2 regions of the Serratia ficaria genome follow, and region 1 is predicted to be linked to the other one. Evidence: predicted binding sites of a transcription regulator. Region 1 holds the regulator's gene; the other holds the start of a gene.
What was found. The regulator PhoB, encoded in region 1, activates phosphate uptake and scavenging genes when phosphate is short. The targets are predictions, from matches to a motif close to CTGTCATAAAACTGNCNNAT.
Positions count from the first base shown of each region.

Region 2: glpT (glycerol-3-phosphate transporter) is a predicted target of PhoB. The motif match lies at 1,956-1,975, and genes of this name have one in related genera.

Region 1 is NZ_LT906479.1:1,146,025-1,149,448, forward strand. It holds gene sbcC (exonuclease subunit SbcC) at 1-62, opposite strand, end outside; gene sbcD (exonuclease subunit SbcD) at 59-1,291, opposite strand; gene phoB (phosphate response regulator transcription factor PhoB) at 1,516-2,205, shown strand; gene phoR (phosphate regulon sensor histidine kinase PhoR) at 2,230-3,424, shown strand, end outside.
Region 2 is NZ_LT906479.1:197,823-201,246, forward strand. It holds gene glpQ (glycerophosphodiester phosphodiesterase) at 1-246, opposite strand, end outside; gene glpT (glycerol-3-phosphate transporter) at 447-1,802, opposite strand; gene glpA (anaerobic glycerol-3-phosphate dehydrogenase subunit A) at 2,168-3,424, shown strand, end outside.

The sequences.
Region 1 (3,424 bases):
TCGATTTTCCACTCACCCTGCAATGAGTTGAGGTTCTTTAACCGCAGGCTGAGAATTTTCATTGGTCCGCCTCCCGTTGAGGATGCCGCACCTCATCGACCACCTGATGGAACATCTGGCGCATCCGCTGCTGACGCGCTTCGGCCATCTCCGGCTCCTGCGCCAGCCGCCGTTCAAACACTTCGCTGACGCTCAGCTCGTTGAGCGTTTCCTTATCCTGCTGTTCGATCGCCTGGCGGCGCTGCTCCTTGCTGCGCCGCAGCAGCACCACCTCCACCGGCAGCTCATCCGCCAGCAGCTGGATGCGGCGCTGAATGTCGCTGAGGTAGTCCTGGGTCGCCACCTCGATATCCAGCCATACCGGCAATTCGCCTTGATAATCGGCGAACTGCCGCAGTTGTTGCTCTATCTGCGGCAAATCGCCCTTGATCAGCCGCATAGGCTGGAAGCTGGGGATCTCCAGCGGCGTCACCTGCTGCAGGGCGCCGGCGGCGAAGTCGACCATGAACACGCTTTTGGCCTTGCCCAGTTCATCGAAGCTGAGCGGGATAGGCGAGCCGCTGTAGCGAATATGCTCCGACTTGGCGACGTTTTGCGCGCGATGAATATGGCCCAGCGCAATGTAGTCGGCGGGGGGAAACGCCTGCGCCGGGAAGGCGTCCAGCGTGCCGATGTAGATATCGCGCACCGAGTCGGAGGCGGTGACGCCGACGGTGGTCAGGTGGCCGGTGGCGACGATCGGCAGCGGCAATCCCAGTTGGTCGCGGCGGTCGCAGGCCGCCCGATACAGCGCCTGATAATGTTCGGCGATCGCTTCCTGCAGCGCCAGCTGCTTCTGCGCGCCGGATTCGCCGGCGCGGCTGGTGAGCAGGTCGCGCGGCCGCAGGAACGGGATGGCGCACAACACCGCGCCCGGCTGGCCGTCGCGTTGGTTCAGCACCAGAATTTGCCGTTCGATGTCGCTCTGCGCGTTGGCGATCACCGTCGCGTTCAGGCAGGAAAGCAGCTCGCGCGATTCGTTCAGCGTCGCCACCGAGTCGTGGTTGCCGCCCAGCACCACCAGCTGGCAGCCGGTGCGCCGCAGCTCCACCACAAAGCGGTTATACAGCTCGCGGGCGTAGCTGGGCGGGGAGCCGGTATCGAACAGGTCGCCGGCGACGATCAGCGCATCCACCTGCTGTTGTTCGATCCGTTCGATCAGCCAGCGCAAGAAAGCCTGATGCTCGGCGGCGCGGCTCTTGGTGAAAAAGTACTGGCCAAGATGCCAGTCAGAGGTGTGGATCAGGCGCATGACACTCCCGGGGCGATAAGGTAATGGCGAGGATTATAAAGGGCGCGGCAGCGGCTGTCGTGACGCAATCATTATGACAACCGAATGATTTTTCTTTTATGTAAAAAATAATCGCTATGCTTACTGCCTATAACCATCCCTTTTTTTCATAAAAGTGTCACAAAACTGACGCATAATGGCGCCCGCAATCAACTGTGATCGCTAACACATTGGCAGGATTGACGATGGCAAGACGCATACTGGTGGTGGAAGACGAAGCGCCGATCCGTGAGATGGTGTGCTTTGTGTTGGAACAGAATGGTTACCAACCGTTGGAAGCCGAGGATTATGACAGCGCCGTGACGCGCCTGTCTGAGCCGTTCCCTGATTTGGTGTTGCTCGACTGGATGTTGCCCGGAGGTTCCGGCATTCAGTTTATCAAACATATGAAGCGCGAAGCGCTGACCCGCGACATTCCGGTGATGATGCTGACCGCGCGCGGCGAAGAAGAAGATCGGGTGCGCGGCCTGGAAGTGGGGGCGGACGATTACATCACCAAACCTTTCTCGCCCAAGGAGCTGGTGGCGCGCATCAAGGCGGTAATGCGCCGCATCTCCCCGATGGCGGTGGAAGAAGTGATTGAAATGCAAGGGCTGAGCCTGGACCCTTCCTCACACCGCGTGATGGCCAACGATCAGGCGCTGGATATGGGGCCGACCGAGTTCAAACTGCTGCACTTCTTTATGACCCATCCGGAGCGTGTTTATAGCCGCGAACAGTTGCTTAATCACGTCTGGGGCACTAACGTTTATGTGGAAGACCGTACCGTTGACGTGCATATCCGTCGGCTCCGCAAGGCGTTAGAGACCAGTGGTCATGATAAAATGGTTCAAACCGTTCGGGGCACCGGCTACCGGTTCTCAACGCGCTACTGATCGCGCCGCGCTGGAGAATATGCCGTGTTAGAACGTCTGTCGTGGAAGAGGCTGGCCCTGGAGCTGGCCCTTTTCTGTCTGCCCGCCTTGCTGCTGGGCCTGATTTTCGGTTATCTGCCCTGGTTCCTGCTGGCGTCCGCGCTGGCGGCGCTGGCCTGGAATTTTTATAACCAACTCAAACTCTCTCACTGGCTGTGGGTCGATCGCAGCATGACGCCGCCCCCGGGGCGCTGGAGCTGGGAGCCGCTGTTCTACGGGCTGTACCAGATGCAGCAGCGCAATCGCCGCCGCCGCCGCGAGCTGGCCTTGTTGATCAAGCGTTTCCGCAGCGGAGCCGAATCGCTGCCCGATGCGGTGGTGATGACCACCGTCGAAGGCAACATCTTTTGGTGCAACGGGCTGGCGCAACACCTGCTGGGCTTCCGCTGGCCGGAAGACAACGGCCAGCATATCCTCAACCTGCTGCGTTACCCCGAATTCACCCACTACCTGCAACAGCAGGAGTTCTCGCGCCCGCTGACGCTGCAGCTGAATAACGAACACTACGTCGAATTCCGCGTGATGCCCTATTCCGAGGGGCAGCTGCTGATGGTGGCGCGCGACGTCACCCAAATGCGCCAGTTGGAAGGCGCGCGGCGCAACTTCTTCGCCAACGTCAGCCACGAGCTGCGCACGCCGCTGACGGTGCTGCAGGGCTACCTGGAGATGATGAGCGACGAAGAGCTGGACGGCTCGCTGCGCGGCAGGGCGCTGGGCACCATGCAGGAGCAGACCCGGCGCATGGACGGGCTGGTCAAGCAGCTGCTGACGCTGTCGCGCATCGAGGCGGCGCCCAACGTGGAAATGAATGAACGGGTGGACATTCCGCTGATGCTGCGGGTGCTGCAGCGCGAAGCGCAGTCGCTGAGCGGCGGCAACCACGAAATCACCTTCCGGGTGAACGAGCAGCTTAAGGTGTTCGGCAACGACGATCAGCTGCGCAGCGCGGTGTCGAACCTGGTGTATAACGCGGTCAATCACACGCCGAAGGGCACCAATATCGAAGTGAGCTGGCAGCAGACGCCGCAGGGCGCGCAGTTCCAGGTCAGCGACAACGGGCCGGGCATCGCCGCCGAACATATACCGCGCCTGACCGAGCGCTTTTACCGCGTCGACAAGGCGCGCTCGCGCCAGACCGGCGGCAGCGGGCTGGGGCTGGCGATCGTCAAGCACGCGCTCA
Region 2 (3,424 bases), 950 kb from region 1:
CACGCGATCGAGATAGTGATCGTGCAGCACCACCAGCTCGTTATCCTTGGTCATCACCAGATCCTGCTCGAGGAAGTCGGCACCCTGCGCGTAGGCCATCGCCTTCGCCGGCAGGCTGTGTTCCGGCAGGTAGCCGCTGGCGCCGCGGTGGGCGATCACCACCTTGTCATCGGCGGCATGGGCGGCGCCGGCCATTGAGGTGGCGAGGATAATCCCTGTCAGCAGGGCTTTAACTTGAGTCCGCATTCTGTGGTTCTCCATGTTGTTGGGGGCAGGGTAGTAAAAAGGCCGCAGTGCGGCCTTTTTACCCGTCGCCTTTCAAGTTGCAGCGTTGTTACCTGCGCTCACTCACCCCAGTTACTTACTAAAGTAAGCGCCTGGGGATGAGTGAGCTGGCCGCCTAGCTGCAACTCGAAATTCATAGGGTAAAGATGATGCGATAATGCTTAGCCGCGTTTGCCGGCGGCGATTTCCGCGTGGTGTTTTTTCTCGCTCAGCATGGTCAGCAACAGCAGCAGTACTGCGCCGACGCTGCCGCCGATCATCACCATAAAGCCGCCGTCCCAACCGAAGTAGTCCACGGTGTAGCCGACGATGGCGCTGGCGGCGACCGAGCCGCCCAGGTAACCGAACAGGCCGGTAAAGCCCGCGGCGGTGCCGGCGGCTTTCTTCGGCGCCAGCTCCAGCGCGTGCAGGCCGATCAGCATCACCGGACCGTAAATCAGGAAGCCGATGGTGATCATGCAGGCCATGTCGATGCCAGGGTTGCCGACCGGGTTGAGCCAGTAAACGACGGTGGCGATGGTCACCAGGGTCATGAAGAACACACCGGTGGCGCCGCGGTTGCCCTTGAACACTTTATCCGACATCCAGCCGCACAGCAGGGTGCCCGGGATACCGGCGTATTCGTACAGGAAGTAAGCCCAGGAGGACTTGTCCAGCGCGAAGTGCTTCACTTCTTTCAGGTAGGTCGGCGACCAGTCGAGGATGCCGTAACGCAGCAGGTAAACGAACACGTTGGCGACCGCGATGTACCACAGCAGCTTGTTCGGCAGGATGTACTGCATGAAGATCTGCTTGGCGGTCAGCTCTTCTTCGGCTTTCTCGCTGTAGTCGTCCGGATAGTCGTTCTTGTACTCTTCAATCGGCGGCAGGCCGCAGGACTGCGGAGTATCGCGCATCAGGCCGAAGGCGATCAGGGCCACCAGAATGGCGCCGAAGGCCGGCATGTACAGCGCCGCGTGCCAGTCGTTGAACCAGGCCATGCCCAGCAGGAACAGCAGCGGCGGCAGGCCGCCACCCACGTTGTGGGCGCAGTTCCACACCGAAACGATGCTGCCGCGTTCTTTCTGCGACCACCAGTGCACCATGGTGCGGCCGCACGGCGGCCAACCCATGCCCTGGAACCAGCCGCACAGGAACAGCAGCACGAACATCACCGCGATGCTGGAGGTGGCCCATGGCACGAAGCCCATGAACAGCATCACCGCCGCGGCGAGGATCAGGCCGGCGGGCAGGAATACCCGCGGGTTGGAGCGGTCGGAGACCGAACCCATGATGAATTTGGAAAAACCGTAGGCGATGGAAATGCCCGACAGCGCGAAACCGAGGTCGCCGCGGCTGAAACCCTGATCGATCAGGTACGGCATTGCCAGGGTGAAGTTCTTGCGCACCAGATAGTAGGCGGCATAACCGAAGAAGATCCCCATAAAAATTTGCCAGCGCAATTTACGGTAGAGCGGGTCGACCTTGTCGACCGGCACACGGGAAATGTGTGCTGCCGGCTTAAAAATACTCAACATGAGCGCCTCCGATGGCTTTATCTGTTATCACATCAATATGACCTTTTACGTTCATTTGATGATTGAGCGGATATCGAATGTGGTGTTTTTTTGTTCCATAACGAGCGCCATCCTAGTCAAATACGCCTGGTGTCGCTGTGATGAATGGCGCAAATGTTACACTTTTATGAAACTACGGCGGATTTTGAGCGATTCGTTAACGTTATGAAATAGAAAAAGGGCCAAAAATCGTGACAATGATCACATTCATGGTTTTTTGTGGACATTTTTCTTTCGTTTAAGGTTCGTTATTGTTCCTTATCAAACAAAACCCTCAGTAACCGTGGCCCAATAGGGAGCATCACCACGGATCCTGGGGGAACGTTATGAGCAGCCATTCGGCGGACGACGAAACGGATGTGATCATCATCGGCGGCGGCGCGACCGGCGCCGGCATTGCGCGCGACTGCGCGCGCCGGGGGCTGCGCTGCATCCTGCTGGAGCGCCACGATATCGCCACCGGCGCCACCGGCCGCAATCATGGCCTGCTGCACAGCGGCGCGCGCTATGCGGTCACCGACGGCGAGTCGGCGCGTGAATGCATCGAAGAAAATCGCATCCTGAAACGCATCGCCCACCATTGCATCGAAGCGACAGAGGGGCTGTTCATCACCCTGCCGCAGGATCCGCTGGACTATCAGCAGCCGTTTATCGCCGCCTGCCGCGCGGCGGGCATCGACGCCGAGGCGATCGATCCACAGCTGGCCCTGCGCCTGGAGCCGGCGGCCAATCCGGCGCTGATCGGCGCGGTGCGCGTGCCGGACGGCACCGTCGATCCGTTCCGCCTGACCGCCGCCAACATGCTGGACGCCCGTGAGCACGGCGCGCGGAGCCTCACCTATCATCAGGTGGTCGGTTTGTTGCGCGCGGGCGATCGCGTGACCGGCGTGCGCGTTTTCGACCATCAAAACCGGAGAAGGTACGATTTGCACGCCGCCATGGTGGTCAACGCGGCGGGCATTTGGGGCCAGCAGATTGCCGAATACGCCGATCTGCGGGTGCGCATGTTCCCGGCCAAGGGGGCGTTGCTGATCCTCGGCCATCGCATCAACAACCGGGTGATCAACCGCTGCCGCAAACCGGCGGACGCCGACATTCTGGTGCCGGGCGACACCATCTCGCTGATTGGCACCACCTCCACCCATATCGACTACGACCAGATCGACAACATGCAGGTGACGCCGCAGGAGGTGGACATCCTGATCCGCGAGGGTGCGCTGCTGGCGCCCGAGCTGGCGCAGACCCGCATTCTGCGCGCCTATGCCGGCGTACGGCCGCTGGTGGCCAGCGACGACGACCCGAACGGGCGCAACGTCAGCCGCGGCATCGTGCTGCTCGACCACGCCGAACGCGACGGGCTGGAGGGGTTTATCACCATTACCGGCGGCAAGCTGATGACCTATCGGCTGATGGCGCAGTGGGCCACCGACAAGCTGTGTGAAAAATTGGGCCTGAACAGCCCCTGCACCACCGCGCAGGCGGCGCTGCCCGGTTCGCGTCAGACGGCGGAAGAAACGGCGCGCCGCGTGGTTTCTCTGCCCGCCAGCATTCGCGGTTCGGCGGTATATCGCCACGGCGATCTC